DNA from 3 places in the Arthrobacter sp. NicSoilB11 genome. Region 1 is predicted to be linked to each of the others. Evidence: predicted binding sites of a transcription regulator. Region 1 holds the regulator's gene; each other region holds the start of a gene.
What was found. The regulator Rex, encoded in region 1, represses fermentation and respiration genes when NADH is low (regulators of the CRP and FNR family bind a similar motif). The targets are predictions, from matches to a motif close to CTTGTGAANNNNTTCACAAG.
Positions count from the first base shown of each region.

Region 2: a site for Rex is predicted at 3,746-3,765, ahead of LDO14_RS11815 (glyceraldehyde-3-phosphate dehydrogenase). Genes of this name have one in related genera too.
Region 3: a site for Rex is predicted at 1,122-1,141, ahead of araB (ribulokinase). Genes of this name have one in related genera too.

Region 1 covers NZ_AP024657.1:3,550,449-3,557,348, forward strand. Annotated here, with positions in the region: gene LDO14_RS16575 (histidine phosphatase family protein) at 1-321, opposite strand, end outside; gene LDO14_RS16580 (YceI family protein) at 537-1,085, shown strand; gene LDO14_RS16585 (hypothetical protein) at 1,294-2,145, shown strand; gene LDO14_RS16590 (redox-sensing transcriptional repressor Rex) at 2,259-2,963, opposite strand; gene LDO14_RS16595 (glutaredoxin family protein) at 3,057-3,311, opposite strand; gene LDO14_RS16600 (HAD-IB family hydrolase) at 3,390-4,208, shown strand; gene LDO14_RS16605 (AURKAIP1/COX24 domain-containing protein) at 4,288-4,386, opposite strand; gene LDO14_RS16610 (helix-turn-helix domain-containing protein) at 4,538-4,750, opposite strand; gene LDO14_RS16615 (3-deoxy-7-phosphoheptulonate synthase) at 4,905-6,044, opposite strand; gene LDO14_RS16620 (acetylxylan esterase) at 6,360-6,900, opposite strand, start outside.
Region 2 covers NZ_AP024657.1:2,542,106-2,549,005, forward strand. Annotated here, with positions in the region: tRNA gene LDO14_RS11795 (tRNA-His) at 27-99, shown strand; gene def (peptide deformylase) at 233-805, shown strand; gene LDO14_RS11805 (HNH endonuclease family protein) at 843-1,640, opposite strand; gene LDO14_RS11810 (hypothetical protein) at 1,768-1,977, opposite strand; gene LDO14_RS11815 (glyceraldehyde-3-phosphate dehydrogenase) at 2,052-3,494, opposite strand; gene LDO14_RS11820 (TspO/MBR family protein) at 3,800-4,333, opposite strand; RNA gene rnpB (RNase P RNA component class A) at 4,378-4,765, opposite strand; gene LDO14_RS11830 (peroxide stress protein YaaA) at 4,822-5,586, shown strand; gene LDO14_RS11835 (C4-type zinc ribbon domain-containing protein) at 5,596-6,333, opposite strand; gene LDO14_RS11840 (Nif3-like dinuclear metal center hexameric protein) at 6,443-6,900, opposite strand, start outside.
Region 3 covers NZ_AP024657.1:834,256-841,155, forward strand. Annotated here, with positions in the region: gene chvE (multiple monosaccharide ABC transporter substrate-binding protein) at 1-1,037, opposite strand, end outside; gene araB (ribulokinase) at 1,283-3,037, shown strand; gene LDO14_RS03970 (L-ribulose-5-phosphate 4-epimerase) at 3,034-3,750, shown strand; gene araA (L-arabinose isomerase) at 3,807-5,327, shown strand; gene LDO14_RS03980 (LacI family DNA-binding transcriptional regulator) at 5,376-6,389, shown strand; gene LDO14_RS03985 (hypothetical protein) at 6,497-6,700, shown strand; gene LDO14_RS03990 (DUF4193 domain-containing protein) at 6,793-6,900, shown strand, end outside.

The sequences.
Region 1 (6,900 bases):
GGGCCGGCGGAGTTCGGCCTTGCTGACCTTCATGCCCTCAAAGTAGTTTTCCGCTTCGATGATCCGCTCGTCGGTGTGGATCTGCAGCTGCAGGGCTTCCGACGTCGGCCGCGCCGTTTCCTGCGCGCGGTCCAGTGGGGAGGCGGCCAGGTAGGTGATGCGGGCGCCGCGTTCGGCGCGCTGCCGGAAGTATTCGGCGAGCGTCCGGGCCATCTCCTGCCCCAGTTCGGAGAGGTGGAATTCGGGAAGCCGTCCGTAGAGAACGCCCTCGGGGTTATGGACCTCGCCGTGGCGGAGCAGATGGACAGTGGCTTGGGGCATGTTTACCAGTTTCTCAAAGATGGCGTGCGATCCGAAATCTCGGGCCGCTCCTTCTACAAAGAGTAGAACTTAAGTTTTTGAAGAAATGTTCCGTGGACGGGAACAAAACATGCAAATGCATGTTTATACTGGATGCAGCAAGTTAGTTGAGGCTTCAACAGATGAAGGTTCAACGGCAGGACCTCAGTACATACACCTTTACAAGGAGCAACATCATGGCACTTCCCGCAGACGTCACCACCGGCACCTGGACCCTGGACAACTCCCACAGCGAGATCGGCTTCACTGTCCGGCACGCCGGCATCAGCAAGGTCCGCGGCCAGTTCAAAGAGGCCGCTGCCACGCTGGACCTGGGCCAGGATGTGGCTGAGTCCAGGATCAACGCCACCATCCAGACCGCCAGCTTCGACTCCGGCGACGCCAACCGCGACGGCCACGTCAAGGGCGAGGACTTCTTCGATGTGGAGAAGTTCCCCGAGATCTCCTTCGTATCCAACGGCCTGGTGGCCAAGGGCAACAGCTACGAGCTCACCGGCGACCTGACCATCAAGGGTGTCACCCGCCCGGTGACCCTGGAAACCGAATTCAACGGTGTTGCCGTTGATCCGTTCGGCAACACCCGCGCCGGCGTCTCCGCCGAGACCACCATCAGCCGCAAGGACTTCGGCCTCACCTGGAACGCCGTCCTGGAAGCCGGCGGCGTGCTGGTCAGCGACAAGGTTGCCATCAACCTCGAACTCGCCTTCATCGCGCCCGCAGCGTAGTTCCGCCCGCCAGGGCACAACCCCGGCACCAGGCCTCCCCGGCCTGGCGCCGGGGTTCCCTGTTTAACGGCAACCACCTGCGCCAATACCCGCTGAATCACCCACAACGCCGCCCGCCGGGGGTACGGTGGACTTAAGCCATGCTGGGGGAAGGCAGAGGACTGATTCCCGGCAGCCTACCCGGATCCCGACCTGCAGAAGGAACGCCATGAGTACTCCTCCCGTCCCGCCCCCGTCGCCCCAAGACCCCAGCAACGACCAGCCGGGGCATGAACAGGCCGGCAGCCCCCAGTCCGGAGACCAGCAGCAGCCCCGCTACGGGCAGAATGCGCCGCAGTATGGCCAGAACGCCCCGCAATATGGGCAGAACGCGCCCCAGTACGGCCAGAACCAGCCGCCGGCAGCGCCGCAGTACGGCCAAAATCAGCCCCAGTACGGCCAGAATGCGCCGCAGGCCCCGGGCTACGGCCAGAACCCGCCGCAGTATGGCGCCCAGTTCGGGCAGAATGCACCCCAGTACGGCCAGCCGCCCTACGGGCAGTCCCCCTACGGCCAGTACCCGTCGGAGCAGCCGCAGCCGGCCGGAGGCAACGGCGTCCCGCAGCTGGTGAACATCTCGTTCTGGCTGTTGATCGCGTCGGCAGTGATCTTCGTGATCTCCCTGCTGACCGGGCTGACGCAGCTGGATGATCCGGTGTTCCGGCGGACATTCGAGGACCAGATGGCGGCCGGAGGCGCCAGTGGAGTCACCTATGACGACATTAAGGGGGTCATCGCCGGCACCCTGGTGGTGTTCGCGATCATCGGCGTGGCCCTCTACCTGCTGGTGGCCTTCTTCGTCCGAAAGGGCAAGAACTGGGCCCGCATCCTGGGAACGGTCTTCGCTGCACTGTCCGTCTTCGGACTCTTTGGTCCCCCCAGCTTTGCCACCATCGGAACGCTCCTGGGAATTGCGGCCATCGTGCTGCTCTACCTTCCGGCAGCCGCCCCGTACTTCCGGAAGCAGCAGCCTTTCGCCAACCCCTATTCGGGCGGCTTCGGCAACCCGTACGGGCGGTAGCCACTCCGCCCGCTGACACTGCACGCGGCCCGGGATGCATCATTCGCATCCCGGGCCACCTGCTTTAACGGGTCCGCCAAGACTTGGGCCGGGGGGAAACTTCCAGGGAAACCCTAGGCCGTCTGCCCGGGCGTCTGGGCCCGCTGGGCGTGGTAGGCCAGGATCTGGAGTTCAGTGGCCATGTCCACCTTGCGAAGATTGACCCCTTCGGGAACCTGCAGCATCACGGGTGCAAAGCTCAGCACGCTGCGCACGCCTGCCGCCACCACACGGTCGCAAACGCCCTGCGCGACGGCCGCGGGAAGGGCCAGGACCACCATGTTGGCCCCGGTGCGGTGCAGGACGGTCTCCAGGTCTGCCACGTCGCTGACGCGCAGCCATCCCACCTCGTTGCCCACCACCATCTGGTCGGCGTCGAAGATGGCCACCACATCGAACCCGCGCGACTCAAAGCCGCCGTAGCGTGCCAGCGCCTTGCCCAAGTTGCCGGCGCCCACAATGGCCACTTTCCAGTCGTGGGTCAGTCCGAGCGCGGCGGCGATGTGGCGGCTGAGGTACTGCACCTCATAACCGACGCCCCTGGTGCCATAGGACCCCACATGGGAGAGGTCCTTGCGGAGGGTTGAAGAACTGACGCCGGAGGCTTCTGCCAGGGATTCGGAGGAAACGCGCTCCACGCCCTCGGACAGCAATGTGTTCAGGGCACGGAGGTAGATGGTGAGCCGGGCCACGGCGGCAGGAGGTATCTGCTTGGTCAATGCGCCCGTGGCATCCGGAAGGTCCGGGACAGACTGGGGCGAAGAACCCAGGGATGTCACCCGCACCTCCCTTGCGTCGCGTTGTGAGTCCACTCTAGGTCCCTGCCGCTCATGCCTTCAAAACCAGGACCATCAGAAACTGCCGCCACTGCCCTACCGGCCCATGGCGCGCTGCAGCACGCGTGCCAGCCGGACCTCGTCGATCTTCCAGAAGTCGCGCTGCACGCCGTCCACCAGGACCACCGGGATCTCTTCGGCGTAGCGCTCCCGCAGTTCAGGCTGGTTGTCCACCAGCTCTTCGCTCCAGGTAAGGCCCAATGAGGCAGTGACCCGGCCGACGGCGTCGCGCGCCTCCTCACAAAGGTGGCAGTCAGCTTTGGTGACCAGGACGACGCGGGGTGTAGCCATGGCTTAACGGTATCGCCGTTCCCGGCGTGAGGCTGACGCCGACGGCGGCGGGCCAGTGGATTGACTAGACTCAACTCCATGCCCCAGGAGAAATACGTCGCCGTAGTCACACGGCCGGTTGCTGCGCCGCAGCCCGGCGAGGCGGCGTTCTTCGATGTGGACAACACCCTGATGCGGGGTGCCAGCCTGTTCCATGTGGCCCGCAAGATGCACCAGCGGGGAGCCTTCACCCTGAGGCAGGCGGCGGGTATGGCCTGGAAGCAGTTCAAGTTTGTGGCCCGCGGCGAGAACATGGACGATGTCCATGCCGTCCGGGACTCGGCCCTGACCCTGGCCGTGGGCATCAGTGTGGATGACATCAAGGCGCTGGGCGAAGAAGTCTATGACGAGATGATCGCGTCCCGGATCTGGCCCGGCACCAAAGCGCTGGCGCAACAGCACCTGAGGGTGGGCCGCCGCGTCTGGCTGGTGACAGCCACCCCCATCGAAGTGGCCACCGTAATCTCCACCCGGCTGGGACTGACCGGAGCCCTGGGGACCGTGGGGGAGGTCTCGGACGGCCTGTACACCGGGCGGCTGGTGGGAGACATCCTGCACGGCTCGGCCAAGGCCGTGGCCGTGCAGGCCATCGCCGATGATGAGGGCCTGGACCTCAAGCGCTGCTGGGCCTACAGCGACTCCTACAACGACGTCCCGCTGCTGTCGCTGGTGGGCCATCCGGTGGCCATAAATCCGGACGCCAGGCTGCGACGCCACGCCCGCGACCGCAACTGGCCGGTTTACGATTTCCGCGCAGGCCGCCGTGCCGCGACATTGGGACTCAAGGCGGCCACCTTCGGCGGGGCCATCTACGGCCTCTGGAAGGGCTTCGCCCGCATCCGCGGCCCGCGGGCATAATTCTTACCTCTTGCCGGGTTAAACGAAATGCCCGCCGCCTTGGAAGGCGACGGGCATTTCCACGCTGCTTGAAGTATCGCTACTTCTTGTTGCGGCGCTGGTGACGGGTCTTGCGAAGCAGCTTGCGGTGCTTCTTCTTGGCCATACGCTTGCGACGCTTCTTAATAACTGAACCCACGAAAGTTCCTTACAAACTAGATGCAGTACCTGTCTGATGGAGAATGTCCGTGGACAAAGCTACGAACTGAACAACTGACAGATTCTTACAATGACGTAAAACGTTCCTTAACAGGGTACCGCTTATCGGGAGCCGCTCAGGACAGGCAGTCTCAGGCGGTTTCGGTGTGGCCTTCCACGACAGCACCCCTGAGGTACTGTTCGACGGCGTTTTCGGGGACCCGGTAGGAGCGGCCGAAGCGCACCGCCGGCATTTCGCCGGAGTGGACCAGCCGGTAAACAGTCATTTTGGAGACCCGCATGACCTCGGCTACTTCAGCCACGGTCAGGAACTTCGCGTTGGAGAAGTTCTGTTCTGCCGACATTTCCCTATTTTCCTTTGCTGACGGATGGACAACAGTGACCCCAGGTACGTGCCAATGCGGTGTTACGATGCTGAGCCATCCACCAACCACCTAAAAAGATACTCTAGATGTTCATGTGGCAGATGTGAAAGTAGTGCTTCCCCTATTTCAGCCCCTAATCTGACTGCCGCCGCTTCCGTGCCGATGCCGCCAGCTGCTCAAGGACGGACGCGGAAACGTCCCAGTCCATGCACGCATCCGTGACGCTTTGCCCGTACACCAGCTCCGCGCGTCCGGCCGCGTGCTCGGCAACATCCAGGTTTTGCGCGCCGCCCACCAGGAAGCTTTCCAGCATCACGCCGGCCACGGCCCGCGCGGCAGCCCCGCCCTGCTCCAGCTGCGCGCCAATCTCCAGGGCCACCTCAGCCTGCCGGTGGTGGCTCTTGCCGCTGTTGGCATGGCTGGCATCCACGATCAGCCGCGGGTTCAGCCCCTTGCCTGCCAGTTCACCGGAGGCGCGTTCCACATCGGCCGCTGAGTAGTTGGGTCCCTTGCGGCCGCCGCGCAGTATCACGTGGGTGTCCGGGTTTCCAGCCGTTGCCACCAGCGCAGCCCGGCCGTCGCCGTCGATCCCCAGGAAGGCCTGCGCCGCGGCCGCGGCACCGCATGCATCGATGGCCACCTGGAGGCCGCCGTCGGTCCCGTTCTTGAAGCCGATGGGCATGGACAGCCCGGAGGCGAGCTGCCGGTGGATCTGGCTCTCGGTGGTGCGGGCACCGATGGCACCCCACGAGATCAGGTCCGCCATGTACTGGGGGCTGATCGGTTCGAGGAACTCCGTTGCCGTGGGGAGGCCCAGCGCGGTGACCTGCTGCAGGAACAGCCGGGCGGTGCGGAGGCCGGTGACCATGTCATGGGTGCCGTCCAGCCGTGGATCGTTGATCAGGCCCTTCCAGCCCACGGTGGTGCGCGGCTTTTCGAAGTACGTCCGCATGACGATCAGCAGGTCTTCCTTGTGCTTCTCCGCCTGGCTGACCAGCCGGCGGGCGTATTCCAGCCCTGCCTTGGGGTCGTGGATGGAGCAGGGACCCACGATGACCAGCAGGCGGTCGTCCACGCCGTCCATGATGGCGCGCACTTCGTCGCGGCCGCGTTCGACGACGGCAGCGGCCCGGGCGTCCAGCGGCAGTTCCGCGAGAAGGTCGGAAGGAGTGGGCAGCGGAGTGAACTCGCTGACGCGCAGGTTGGACGTGGACTTGGTGTCGCTGGCGCGCTGGTTTGAGGTGGTTTGTGCCGGTGCTGTTGCGGTGCTCATGTTCGGGTCCTGTTCCAGATGGGAAGCGGGCCCGGATTTCAGAACCCGCCGGAGAAACGGCGAAGGGCAGAGAATAATCTCTGCCCTGTTGGCTCTGAAGGAATGCTGGATGCGTGTCAGTTAGACGCGGGCCCCTCCAGAGCCAACGAAAAATACGCATACCAACGGTTAGTCATGGAAAAGACCATAAACCCGGGCCGCCGCGGGAGCAAAATCAGCTTCCGTCACATTCCATCCCGGGCTTGTTCGCGGATCCGGACGCACAAGGTGCGGATCCGCGAACAAGCTTAGGCTTTACCGGCCCGCTGCCCGGGCTCAGCCGAGGAGTTTGCGGAGGTACTGGAGCTGCCGGATCCAGTGATGTTCCTGGCCGCCTTCATGGTTGTTGAACCGGTACACCTCGATCTCCTTGTCCGCCCCGCTGGCGGAGGAGGCGCCCGATCCGGAACCGTAGGCGTTGAAGCTGGCGAAAACGGTGGACGGCGGGCAGATGTCGTCCATCAGCGCCGCGGAGTACAGTGCCGGGGCGGTGGCGCGGCGGGCCAGGTTGACGCCGTCGAAGTAGTTGAGGACGGCAAGGGTGGACTCATAGCGGTCCCGGTGGCGTGCCAGGAACTGGGCAATCTCCGGGTACGGCCCGCGCGGGGTGATGTCGATGGCGCGGGGAAAGTCTTGGAGGAAGGGGACGTCGGGCAGCGCGGCGATGACGCCGTCGAGCCGTCCCGCGGTAAGCCCTGCCGTGGCCACCACCAGGCCGCCGCCCTGGCTGACTCCGGCCAGCACCACCTTGGACGGATCGACCGCGGGGTGGGCCTGGGCCGCCTCCACCGCCCGGAAGGCATCCACGTAGACCCGG
Region 2 (6,900 bases), 1.0 Mb from region 1:
AAGGCGGATTTCACTTGAAGCACATGGTGGGCGTAGCTCAGTTGGCAGAGCGCCTGGTTGTGGTCCAGGAGGTCGCGGGTTCAACCCCCGTCGCTCACCCTCACGGGGCGGCACATGCAGCCGTCAACATGGGAGGCCGCACCGGATATCCGGTGCGGCCTCCTTTGTTGTGCCCCACCGGGGGTACGCGCAGGAAAACCGGGGACACCGCGAAAGCCGAGGGACAACTGATATGACCGTTCTGCCAATCACCATCTGGGGCGAGCCTGTCCTGCACCGGCGCGCGGCCGAGGTGGAGGTTTTCGACGACGAACTGCGCACCCTCATTGCCGACATGTTCGAAACCAACGAAGCCGCGCATGGCGTGGGCCTCGCCGCCCCGCAGATCGGCGTGGGCAAGAGAATCTTCGTTTACAAGTACGCCAACGACGATGGCGCTCCCCCAAGCGGTGTACTGGTGAATCCCGTGCTGACACTGTCCAAGGTCTCCGGCGCGGCGCCCGACCCCGACGAGGAGGAGGAGGGCTGCCTTTCCTTCCCCGGTGAGCAGTATCCGCTCAAGCGGGCCGAATGGGCCCGGGTGGAGGGGTTCGACGGCTTTGGAAACCCGGTGAAGTTTGAGGCAACGGGCTGGTTCGCCCGGGTAATCCAGCACGAATACGACCACCTGGACGGAAAGCTGTATGTCAACCGGCTGATTGACCGCTATTCCCGCAAAGCCAGGAAGCAGGCGAAGAAAAACGGGTGGGGCGTGCCGGGGTTGACGTGGATGCCCGGCGTGGACCCGGATCCGTTCGGCCACTGACAAGTTCGGCCACTCATCCCTTCCGGGCAGGTCCCCGTCAGCGGGCAGTGATGGTTTCCTGCCGGGGGCAGGAGCCGAGGACACGCTTCATGGCGTCCTTCTCGGCAGCCGTCACCCACAGGCCGTAGGCGGCCTTCACAGAGATCTGGCGGGCCACGTAATGGCAGCGCAGTGCGGTGTTCTTCGGCAGCCACGTGGCGGCGTCCGCTGCGCTCTTCTGCTGGTTGGCAGCGCCGTCCGCGGCAATCAGGTTCAGGGGGTCGTTGGCCAGGCTCTGGCGTTCCTTGGGCGCCAGGCCCTGGGCCCCCTTCTGCCAGGCATCCCCGAGCGCCACCACATGGTCGATCTGGACAGCCCGGCTGCTGTCTGAACCGCGCTGGAAGTCCACGTCCTGGCCTGTATAGGGTTCCCGGAAGTGACCGGCCGTTACCTTGCAGGTGGAGCCTTCGGCGAACATCACGCCGGCAAGGTCCCGTCGCAGGATGTCATTGCGGGTATCGCAGCCGTTCCTGTCGACATCCAGCCACGCCGGGCCGAAGGCCTCGCGGCTGTAGCCGGTGTTCGGTGCCCGGCCCTTCACGGCGAGGCCGTCGAGTGCAGAGAGGGCACTGCCCGCCGGTACAGGGTTTGGTTCCTGCACCGGTTTCATCCACGCGGCATCGAAGACCGGCGCCTCGGTCGGGCCCTCCGGCGCCGGCCCTGCGGCTGCAAACTGTCCTGCGGTGAAGAACCACGACAGGGCAGCGACGATGCATACTGTGGCCGTTGCCAGCAGCGCCCAGGCCTGCCGGGAACGGCGGCGTGCGCGGCGGTAGGCAGCCCAGTGGACGGTCAAGGCGTCGACGCCGGAAGGGGAAAGTCAGGCACCCCAAGAGCCTAGGACAAAGGGCACCCCAAGCCGGTGATATCCACACTGTTGAGGACGAGTGATGGCTCACACGGCCGGCGCGGCCGCCTTTGGGCTACTGCTCCCTGGTGACCCTTCGAAGGTCTTCCTCGGCAATGGCCAGCAGTCCCTCGAGCTGGCGCACGCGGTCCTGGCTGACATCCCCGGCCGCGTGTGCGGCGCGGGCGCGTTCAAGCAGCCGTACTGCTTCCTTGTGGTTCGCCTTGGCCACGTCCAGGGCGTGTTCGAGGGTGGTGTCGTGCTGAAGAGTCGATTCGTTGTCCATGCCACCAGTGTGGTCCCCTTTCCCGGCTGATTCCAGAGAACCAGCCGGGAATTCGCTGGACGTGGCGGACAGGGTCAGACCGCGATGGCGGCCAGGGCGGCGGCGCTTTCCTTGGCGGGGAACGACGGCGGATTCACGCCGGCCATTTCCTCCATAACGCGCACCACCTGGCAGCTGTAGCCAAATTCGTTGTCGTACCAGACGTAGAGGACCAGGTTCTTGTCCGTGGAGACCGTAGCGAGTCCATCAACAATGCCGGCGCGGCGGGAGCCGACAAAGTCGGTGGAGACAACCTCGGGTGAGTCGATGTAGTCGATCTGCTTGCGGAGGTCCGAGTGCAGCGACATTTCACGGAGGTAGTTGTTGACCTCGTCCTTGGTGGTGCCGTTTTCCAGGCTGAGGTTCAGGATGGCCAGCGATACGTCCGGGGTGGGGACGCGGATGGAGCTGCCGGTCAGCTTTCCGAGCAGTTCGGGCAGGGCTTTGGCCACTGCCTTGGCGGCGCCGGTTTCGGTGATGACCATGTTCAGGGCTGCAGAGCGGCCGCGGCGGTCGCCCTTGTGGAAGTTGTCGATCAGGTTCTGGTCGTTGGTGAAGGAGTGGACGGTTTCCACGTGCCCGTGCACCACGCCGAACTTGTCGTTGATGGCCTTCAGCACGGGGGTGATGGCGTTGGTGGTGCAGGACGCCGCGGAGACGATCCGGTCCGAGTCGGTGATGTCCCGGTGGTTGATGCCGTGGACGATGTTCTTCAGCTCGCCCTTGCCCGGTGCGGTCAGGAGGACCCGCGCCACACCCTTGCTCTGCAGGTGCTGGGAAAGTCCCTCGGCGTCGCGCCAGCGGCCGGTGTTATCCACCACCAGGGCATCCTTGATGCCGTAGGCGGTGTAATCGATGGTGGCGGGGTCGTTGGAGTAGATGACCTGGATCTGCACGCCGTTGGCGGTGATGGTGTTGGCGTCCTCGTCGATCCGGATGGTGCCCTCGAAGGACCCGTGGACGGAGTCGCGGCGCAGCAGGCTGGCGCGCTTGGAGAGGTCGTTGTCGGAGCCGCGGCGCACCACGATGGCGCGCAGGCGCAGTCCGTGGCCGCCACCGGCCTTTTCGATGAGGAGGCGGGCCAGGAGCCGGCCGATGCGGCCAAAGCCGTAGAGCACGACGTCGGTGCTGGTGCGGTCATCGCCGCCCCGCTTGCCAACGATTTCGGCGAGCTCAGCGCGGAGGAACTCCTCCAGGGTGGCGCCGTTGCCTTCTTCCTTGAACTTCTGGTTCAGGCGGGCGATGTCGATCGCGGCAGCGCCCAGCTCCAGTCCGGCCAGCGTGTTCAGCAGGGGCGCGGTGTCCTCGAGGAGCAGTTCGTCCTTGCTCATCCGGCGTGCAAAGCGGTGCGCCTTGAGGATGTTCATGGTGGACTTGTTGATCAGGCTCCGGCCGTGGATGCTGGTGACCACGTTGTTTTCGCGGTACAGCCTGCCGATCACCGGGATCATGGCCTCGGCGAGGGCCTCCCGGCCCATCCACGTATCAAGACAAGAATCAGACGTCTGGCTCACAGAAATACCTTCCTCGGTTCAGCCGTGTACGTCCTCGTACACAGATGTAGGCCACCTGATGATGTCCAGGGGCACCCGCGCCTGCAGGGATGGCCCCCAGGCGCCTGGATCGCGTGCAAAGAAAAACCGCCGGTTGCGAACGCAACTTTCGGCGGTAGAACTCCTGCGTCCGGGATCCATTCTAATTTGGCCCGCCGCCGGGAACACGCTTGCGCTGCGTGAAATCACTCACATGGCCGGGATGCCCCGCAGCCGTGGTGTTGCCGGACTCAGTTGTGGACGGCTGAGTAGAGGTTCAGGCTGGCGGAAAAGACAAGCCAGGAAAAGTACGGCAGCACCAGGAGGCCGGCGGCGGCGTCCACCGGCCCGAAGCGCAGGATCAGGAATACCAAGGTTCCGGCGAGTGCGCAGATAACCCCGAACGCAGCCCAGAGAGCGGCAGCTCCGAGCATTGGGTACAGGGCAAAAAAGGCCGCCGGCCACGCCGCGTTGAGCAGCAGCTGGACAATGTAGCCTGCACGGGTGCTCCCGGTCAGGCCGCCCTTGCGCCAGACCAGCCACGCGGCTGCCGCCACGCCGGTGTACAGCGCCATCCAGGTGCTCCGGAACATCCACGGCGGCGGCATCCACGGCGCCTTCACCGAACCGGCGTACCACCCGTTGGAATTCAGGATGATGGGAACCGAAGCGATGACCCACGCCGCGGCGGACAGCGCCAGGAACCCGCCAAGCGCAACGACCTGGGAACGGATGCCGGGGACGCCGGCCCGGGCGGCGGGACGGGGATCAGGAATAACGGGCACGGTCCAGCATCCCCAACGCATCGCCCTAGGTCAAACGCGGAATGTGGATGGGACAGCCGGTACGCCGGGTTCTGTTCTCCCCTGCCGTTACCGGAAAGGGAGCGACGGCCATCCATCTACGAGTACCGTTGCCGGCACCCTCCAGCGGCCTACCCGGACACTCGGGCGGGCAGCCCTCGAACGTGTCCTGTCTGGCCTTGCTCCGGGTGGGGTTTACCTAGCCTTCCCGGTCACCCGGGAAGCTGGTGGTCTCTTACACCACCGTTTCACCCTTACCTGCCCTTCCCGGCCAAAGCCGGCAATGCAGGCGGTCTGTTTTCTGTGGCACTGGCCTGCGGGTTACCCCGAGTGGGCGTTACCCACCACCCTGCCCTGCGGAGCCCGGACGTTCCTCGAGCCACTTGCGTGACGCGCGGCCGCCTGGCTGTCCCATCCGCCGTCCAGTCTACCGGCGCCGCCACCCGCTTTTGCGCCGGTAGGATCGGACGGTGCTGATTCTGCTTCCCCCTTCCGAAGGCAAGACACCCGCGCTCCGGGGACCCGCCGTCGACTGGTCCACGCTCGGCTTTCCGGAATTGAACCCCTACCGCGCCAAGGTCCTCGAAGCGCTGGGAACCGTCAGTGCCCACCAGGACGCCCTCGCCCTGCTGGGCGTGGGCGCATCACTGCGTGAGGACGTGGAACGCAATACGCGCCTGGGCGCCGAGCCGGCAGCGCCCGCACACAGCATCTATTCCGGCGTCCTGTACGACGCCCTTGGCTATCGGAGCCTGACACCGGCCCAGCGGCGCAAGGCGGACGCGTCCGTCCTGGTGATCTCGGCCCTGTGGGGTGCCCTTCGCTTCGGCGACAGCGTCCCGGCCTACCGGCTCTCCATGGGCACGGCACTGCCCGACGTCGGCAGGCTGGCCCCGTTCTGGAAGACGCAGCTTGGCGAAACCCTGGGCAGCGCCGCCCGGGGGCACCTGGTGGTGGACTGCCGGTCCAGCACCTATGCAGCCGCCTGGGCACCGCCGCAGGAACAGACCGTGGCGGTCAACGTCTTCACCGAAACAGGTGGGGTCCGCAAAGTGGTGAGCCACTTCGCCAAGCACACCCGGGGGGAACTGGCGCGGCACCTGCTGGTACGGCGCGGTAAAGCCCCGACGGCGCCGTCGGACCTTTTGAAGGCTGCCCGCGAGAAGTGGGACGCAGAACTGGTGCCGGGCACGGCCCGCAGGCCGCACGCCCTGAACATCATCCTGCCGGGCTGATCCGGCCGGTCAGGACCACTCGTCCGAGCGGACCAGGATGGCGCCGGAGTCCGGGCAGAACACGATGTCGTCCGCGGCCGAAGCCTTGATCTCCGCGAGGTCGCCGGGGCTGAGCTTCATGCCGGAGGCTTCGGAGGTGCCGTGGAACAGCCGGGCCGCGCCCACTCCGCGCTTGGCAAGCGTCTTTTCATAAACCGCCAGCATGCCCGCCTCCAGGCCTGCAGCGAACGCGGCGCGCTGGGCGCGAAGCCCTGCCGCTTCCGTTTCCACCTCCGCGAGGGCCGCGTCAAGCTCGGCCCGGATGGTGGCAAAGGAGCCCTGGATGTCGTCGACAATCTGCTGCTGCGCCGCCTGCCGTTCCCGCAGGCTGTCCAGCCGCTCCATGACCTCCAGCTCCACGTCCTCAAGGTCGGAGCGCCGCTTGTTGAGCGAGGCGATGTCCTTTTGCAGTGCAACCAGGTCCTTGGAAAGGCCGGTGCCGCTGTTGAGCCTGGCCTCGTCGCGTTCGATCCGTGAAGCAACTTGTTCGACGTCGGCTTCCGCCCGCTTAAGCGCGGCCTCGGCATCGTGCACAGCCACCTTGGCTGCTCCCAGTTCACCGTTGGCGACAGAGAGCGCGGCTTCGAGGTCCTTGATGCGGGGATCGTTTTCCAGCGTGCGGCGGCGGTTGGTGAGGCCCTTCAGCCGGGCGTCCAGCCCCTGCAGTTCAAGCAACTTCAACTGTTCCGCCGGTGCTGCCTTGGCCACTGTTACCTCCGATAAATCCCTTCCGGCCGTGGCCGGGCACCGAACCGGCGCTTCCTAGACTCTAGCGCGTGGCCCCGCTTCCCTGCCTCGCCGCATCCCGGGCTGCTGCCTAGCCCGGCGTGAGGATGAAGTCCCAGGGGTCGCTGTTGGTGGTGCTGACCTGGATCTCCACCTCATGTCCCTGGTCAGCCAGGACGTTGCCCAGGGCGGCCGCGGCCGCAGGCAGCCAAAGCCATTCACTGGCGAAGTGCGACACGTCCACCAGGTACGGCCGTCCGTTGAGGGCGGCTTCGCGCGCCTCGGATGCCGGGTGGTGGCGAAGGTCCGCGGTGACGTAGACGTCGGCGTTGCTGGCGCGCACCTCATTGAACAGCGAATCGCCGGCACCGCCGCACACCGCGATGCGCCGCACCAGTCCGTCCTTGTCGCCGGAGACCCGCACTCCCCCGGCCACTGACGGAAGAATTCCAAACACCCGGGCCGCGAAGTCGCCCAGGCTCATGGCATCCGCCAGGTCGCCCACGCGGCCAATGCCTTCCTCCGGGAGCCCGTTGGCGGCCACCGTGA
Region 3 (6,900 bases), 1.7 Mb from region 1:
TTGTTGTAGGTCTTGGTGTCGTTGGTTTCAGGTTCCTGGCCCTTGAGGACGGCGTCGACCATCTTGACGGCCTGTGCGCCGAGCTGGCGGGTGTCCTTAAAGATGGTGGAGTACTGCTCGCCCGCGACGATGGACTTCACGGAGCCCTTTTCGGCGTCCTGGCCGGTGACCACCGGAAGGCTTCCCTTGGCGTAGCCGCCGGTGCTGGTGAGGGCGGAGATGATGCCGATGGACAGGCCGTCGTACGGGGAAAGGACGCCGTTCAGCTTGGTGCCCGAGCTGTAGGCGGAGGTGATGATGTCCTCCATGCGCTTCTGCGCCACGGGTGCCTGCCAGCGAAGGATGGCGGCCTGCTCAAACTTGGTCTGGCCGCTGGGGACCTTCAGGGTGCCGGCATCCATGTAGGGCTTGAGGGTGTCCATGGCGCCGGTCCAGAAGAAGTTGGCGTTGTTGTCGTCCGGGCTTCCGGCGAAAAGTTCGATGTTGAAGGGGCCCTTGCCGTCCACCTTCTTGCCGCTCGCGTCGACCAGGCCCAGGCCGGTCAGCAGCGAGGTGGCCTGCTGGACGCCCACGGTGTAGTTGTCGAACGTGGTGTAGTAGTCCACGTTCGGAGTGCCGTTGATAAGGCGGTCGTAGGCGATGACCTTGACGTTCTGCTCCTTGGCCTTGGCCAGGACGTCGGTCAGGGTGGTGCCGTCGATGGCAGCGATGATCAGGGCCTTGGCGCCCTTGGTCAGCATGTTTTCGATCTGCGAGACCTGCGTGGGGATGTCGTCGTTGGCGAACTGGAGGTCCGTCTTGTAGCCGAGGTCTTTCAGGGACTTCTCAACATTTGCGCCGTCGGCGATCCACCGTTCAGATGTCTGGGTTGGCATCGAGATGCCAACCAGCGAGTCGCTGGGCTTCGCTGCGCCGCTGGATTCGCTGGTTCCGCCACGGGAGCCGCAACCGGTGGCTCCCACGGTCAGGGCGAGGACAAGGGCCACCGCGCCCATGAGTTTTCTGATTCTCACCATAATCTCCTTCCGCGGCAGCATTGCCGCGAAGTGTTGTTGGGCCGGGAAGCAACGGTGCTCCCGGTCCTGGCCACATGGTTGATGTGTCGGTTCAATATAGACTGATTTGTGAACGCTAACAAGAGCCTGCTCCCGGAAACTCCGAAATCTTTCGATGTCATTGACTTCTTCTTTGTTAGCGTTCACACTTGCTGCAGCACTTAGCTCGACCCTGACCCTACAAAACCGGTAATGAGGCCGCTTGCCTCCCGGATGGAGGCAACCCCATGCCAGATGCGCTGTTCACTTCCAGCTCCGACCCCCGCCACGACCACTGCGTGGTCGGCGTGGACTTCGGGACCCTGTCCGGCCGCGCCGTGGTGGTGCGGGTCCGCGACGGCAAGGAGCTTGGGAGCGCCGTCCATGAATATCCCCATGCGGTGGTGACCGGCTCCCTGCCCGGTGACGTGGCGGGCGACGACGGCACGCGGCTTCCCGGCGAATGGGCGCTTCAGGTGCCCAACGACTACCGGGACGTCCTGCGCACCGCCGTTCCTGCCGCGGTGGCTGACGCGGGGATCGACCCGGCCGCCGTCGTCGGCATTGCCACCGACTTCACCGCCTGCACCATGGTGCCCGTGAAGGCCGATGGCACGCCGCTGAACGAATTGCCGGGCTATGCCAACCGCCCGCATGCCTACGTGAAGCTCTGGCGCCACCACGCCGCCCAGGGGCAGGCCGACCGGATCAACCGGCTGGCGGCCGAACGCGGCGAAGACTGGCTTCCCCGCTACGGCGGCCTGATCTCGTCCGAGTGGGAATTCGCCAAAGGCCTGCAGCTGCTGGAAGAGGACCCGGAGGCCTACGCCGAAATGGACCACTGGGTGGAGGCGGCCGACTGGATCGTCTGGCAGCTGTGCGGCCGCTACGTCCGCAACGCCTGCACCGCCGGCTACAAGGGCATCTACCAGGACGGGCGGTACCCCTCGGAGGATTTCCTGGCCGCCCTGAATCCGGACTTCAAGGACTTTGTCAGTTCCAAGCTGGAGCACACGATCGGGCGGCTGGGGGACGCCGCAGGGACCCTGACGGCGGAGGCTGCAGCCTGGACCGGGCTGCCGGAGGGCATCGCCGTGGCCGTGGGAAACGTTGACGCCCACGTCACTGCCCCTGCTGCCAAGGCCGTGGAATCCGGCCAGCTGGTGGCCATCATGGGCACCTCCACCTGCCATGTGATGAACGGCAGCGAACTGCGTGAAGTGCCGGGAATGTGCGGGGCAGTGGACGGCGGCATCGTGCCCGGCCTGTGGGGCTACGAGGCCGGTCAGTCCGGTGTGGGGGACATCTTCGGCTGGTTCACCAAGTACGGCGTCCCCCCCGAATACCATGAGGCTGCCGGGGACGCGGGGCTGGGAATCCACGAGTACCTCACCGGACTGGCGTCGCGGCAGGCCATCGGGGAGCACGGCCTGATCGCGCTCGACTGGCACTCGGGCAACCGCTCGGTCCTGGTGGACCACGAGCTGTCCGGCATCGTGGTGGGCCAGACCCTTGCCACCCGGCCCGAGGACACCTACCGTGCCCTGCTGGAAGCCACGGCCTTCGGAACCCGCACCATCGTGGACGCCTTCCGCGACGCCGGGGTTCCGGTCAGGGAATTCATCGTCGCGGGCGGCCTGCTCAAGAACAGGCTGCTGATGCAGATCTACGCGGACGCCACCGGCCTGCAGCTGTCCACTATCGGCTCGGAGCAGGGCCCGGCCCTGGGATCGGCCATCCACGCCGCCGTGGCCGCGGGTGAATACGCGGACATCCGGGAAGCCGCCGCCGCCATGGGCGCCGAACCCGGCGAGGTCTACACGCCGATCCCGGAAAACGTTGCCGCGTACGAGGAACTGTTCCAGGAATACAGGGCACTGCACGACTACTTTGGCCGCGGCGGCAATGACGTGATGCACCGGCTCAAGGCCATCCAGCGCAAAGCCGCCCGGGCCAGCCTGCCCGGCTCCGCCGCCGAACCTGCCGTGGGGGTCTCCGCATGAGCACCGACACCGGGATCCTGGAAACCATCGCCCGGGTCCGTGAGGAAGTGTGTGCGCTGCATGCCGAGCTGACCCGCTACGAACTGGTGGTGTGGACCGCAGGCAACGTTTCCGCCCGGGTGCCGGGCACCGACCTCATGGTTATCAAGCCCTCCGGGGTCGCCTACCAGGACCTGACCCCGGAACAGATGATCGTGACGGACCTGCACGGCATGCCCGTCAGGGGCACCAACGTCGGTGGCGGCGGGACCGTGGACTGGGGCAACCCGCCGCTGTCGCCGTCGTCGGACACCGCAGCGCACGCCTACGTGTACCGGCACATGCCGGAGGTGGGGGGCGTGGTGCACACCCACTCCACCTACGCCACTGCCTGGGCTGCCCGGGGGGAGGCCATTCCGTGCGTGCTGACCATGATGGGCGATGAGTTCGGCGGCTCCATCCCGGTGGGCCCATTCGCGCTGATCGGGGACGACTCGATCGGCCACGGGATCGTGGAGACGCTGAAGAACTCCAATTCACCGGCGGTCCTGATGCAGAACCACGGCCCCTTCACCATCGGCAAGGACGCCCGCTCCGCGGTGAAGGCCGCCGTGATGTGCGAGGAAGTGGCCCGCACCGTCCACATCTCCCGCCAGCTGGGCGAACCGCTGCCCATCGACCAGGGCTCCATCGACTCCCTCTATGCCCGCTACCAGAACGTCTACGGCCAATAAACAACACAGGCCAGTAATCCACGGCGCCGTCATTACACAACTTCCCAGGAGAATCCATGAGCACCGCAGCAAGCACCTCCCTCGACGGCTACGAGGTCTGGTTCCTCACCGGCAGCCAGCACCTGTACGGGGAGGAGGTCCTCAAGCAGGTGGCCGCCCAGTCGCAGGAGATCGCCAACCAGCTCAACGCCAATTCCGCCGTCCCGGTCAAGATCGTCTGGAAGCCGGTCCTCACCGATTCGGATGCCATCCGGCGCACCGCCCTGGAGGCGAACGCCGATGATTCCGTGATCGGTGTGACCGCCTGGATGCACACGTTCAGCCCGGCCAAGATGTGGATCCAGGGCCTGGACCTGCTGCGTAAGCCCCTGCTGCACCTGCACACCCAGGCCATCCGGGACCTGCCGTGGGCGGACATCGACTTCGACTTCATGAACCTGAACCAGGCCGCGCACGGCGACCGCGAGTTCGGGTACATCCAGTCCCGGCTGGGCATCGCCCGGAAGACCGTCGTCGGGCATGTCTCCAACCCCGAGGTGGCACGCCAGGTGGGCTCCTGGCAGCGCGCCGCCGCCGGCTGGGCCGCCGTCCGCACCCTTAAGCTGACACGCTTCGGGGACAACATGCGCAACGTCGCCGTCACCGAAGGCGACAAGACCGAGGCGGAGCTGCGCTTCGGCGTCGCCGTGAACACCTGGTCCGTCAATGAGCTCGCGGACGCCGTGCACGGCGCGGCGGAGGCCGACGTCGACGCACTGGTGGCGGAATATACGGACCTTTACGACGTGGTGCCGGAGCTCCGCGCAGGCGCGGCCAGGCATGAATCGCTGCGGTACGGCGCCCGGATCGAGCTGGGCCTGCGCAGCTTCCTCGAAGCCAATGGCTCCGCCGCGTTCACCACCTCCTTCGAGGACCTGGGCGCGCTGCGGCAGCTTCCCGGCCTCGCCGTGCAGCGGCTCATGGCCGCCGGGTACGGGTTCGGCGCCGAAGGCGACTGGAAGACCGCCATCCTGGTGCGCGCCGCGAAGGTGATGGGTGCCGGCCTGCCCGGCGGTGCGTCCCTGATGGAGGACTACACGTACCACCTGGAGCCCGGGTCCGAGAAGATCCTGGGCGCCCACATGCTGGAAGTTTGCCCCTCCCTCACGGCGTCGAAGCCGCGCCTGGAAATCCACCCGCTGGGCATCGGCGGCAAGGAGGACCCGGTCCGCCTGGTGTTCGACGCCGATGCCTCCCCGGGCGTCGTCGTCGCCCTGTCCGACATGCGGGACCGTTTCCGCCTGGTGGCCAACGCCGTCGACGTGGTTCCCCTGGACCAGCCGCTGCCAAACCTGCCCGTGGCCCGCGCCCTGTGGCAGCCGAAGCCGGACTTCGCAACCTCCGCCGCCGCCTGGCTCACAGCCGGCGCAGCCCACCACACCGTGCTCTCCACCCAGGTGGGCATGGACGTGTTCGAAGACTTCGCCGAGATCGCCAAAACCGAACTGCTGACCATTGACCACGACACCACCATCCGGCAGTTCAAGAAGGACCTGAACTGGAACGCCGCCTACTACAAGCTGGCAGGCGGGATCTGATCCAATGGCACGGCTGAGCTCCCGGCGCCCGCCACGGACAACAACCCCGTGACGCACGGCAAACCACGCCGGCTGCCGAGGCTTGAGGACGTGGCGGAGCTGGCCGGGGTCTCACACCAGACCGTGTCACGGGTGGTCAACAACCACCCCAACGTGAGCCCGGGGACGCGGGAAAAAGTGGAAGCGGTGATAGCCCGGCTCGGCTACCGCCGCAACACCGCAGCCCGGAGCCTGGTCACCCGGCGCTCGCAGACCATAGGCGTCCTGGGCAGCGAGCTCTCCCAGTACGGTCCTGCCAATACATTGCTGGGCGTGGAACGCGCTGCGAGGGACGCCGGATATTTCGTCAGCGTCGCCGCGTTGCGGGAGGTCAGCCGGGACGCGATCCTGGACGCCGTCAGGCACTTCCTGGACCAGTCGGTGGACGGCATCGTGGTGATCGTTCCGCACCTTGAGACGCTGGCCGCCCTGGCGGAACTTCCCATCGGGGTCCCGGTGGTGGCCGTTGGACCCGAGGGGAATGACACTGTTGGCGGCGTCAGGGTGGACCAGCGCCGCGGGGCCGAACTCGCCGTGCGGCACCTCATTGGGCAGGGGCACGTCAGGATCGGGCACGTCGCGGGCCCGCAGGACTGGATCGATGCCGTGGCGCGTGCCGACGGCTGGCGGTCCACCCTTGCCTCCGCAGGACTCGAGGCGGACCTGATCATCGAAGGTGACTGGAGCGCCGGCAGCGGCTACGCCATCGGCCGACGGATCGCGGCCACCCGCCGGGCCACCGCCCTCTTCGTGGGCAACGACCAGATGGCCCTGGGAGTCCTGCGCGCCCTGACCGAGGCCGGCATCAAAGTGCCGCAGGACGTGTCCGTGGTGGGCTTCGACGACCAGCCCGAGGCCGGCTATTTCAGTCCGCCGCTGACGGTGGTCCGGCAGGACTTCGAGGAACTGGGCCGGCGGTGCATGCAGATGATGTTGACGGCGTTCAGCGGCGCGGAAGGACCCCGGACACTTGTCGTGGAGCCGGAACTCGTCCTGCGCAGCAGCACGGCACCGCCCGCCTGAAGAACCCGCCTGCCGAATCCGGCCGGAGATCCTGCCGGCAGCTGATTTAATCCGGGGGAGACCGGCGCGAAACGTGGCCACAACAATCGCTGCGTAGTTTTCAGTGCATGACGGCTACCCTGCTCATCCGACTCCGCGACTGGCTGCTGGACACCTTCACCTACGAATCCGAGTCCAGTGCCGCCGGCGCCATGGCCGACGCCACCCGGTGGGGCTGGCTTCCGGCCTTGAGCGGAGTGTCCCTCGGTGCCGACCAGGCCCGGTCCGGGCATGCAGGAACAGCGGGCGGAAGCGGCAGAATGTCTGCTTAGCCACACTATTGCGCCGGTAGCGCGATAATGCCCTAAACTGCTGCACTGAGGTGCCTGAAATGGCGCTGCGCAGCAACGAAAGTGAACACGCTATGGCTACCGATTACGATGCTCCACGCAAGCAGGAAGAAGAGTCGCCGGCCGACTCTCTCGAGGCCCTCCAGGCGTCACGGGGCGGCAACGCGCAGACCGCGGTTATC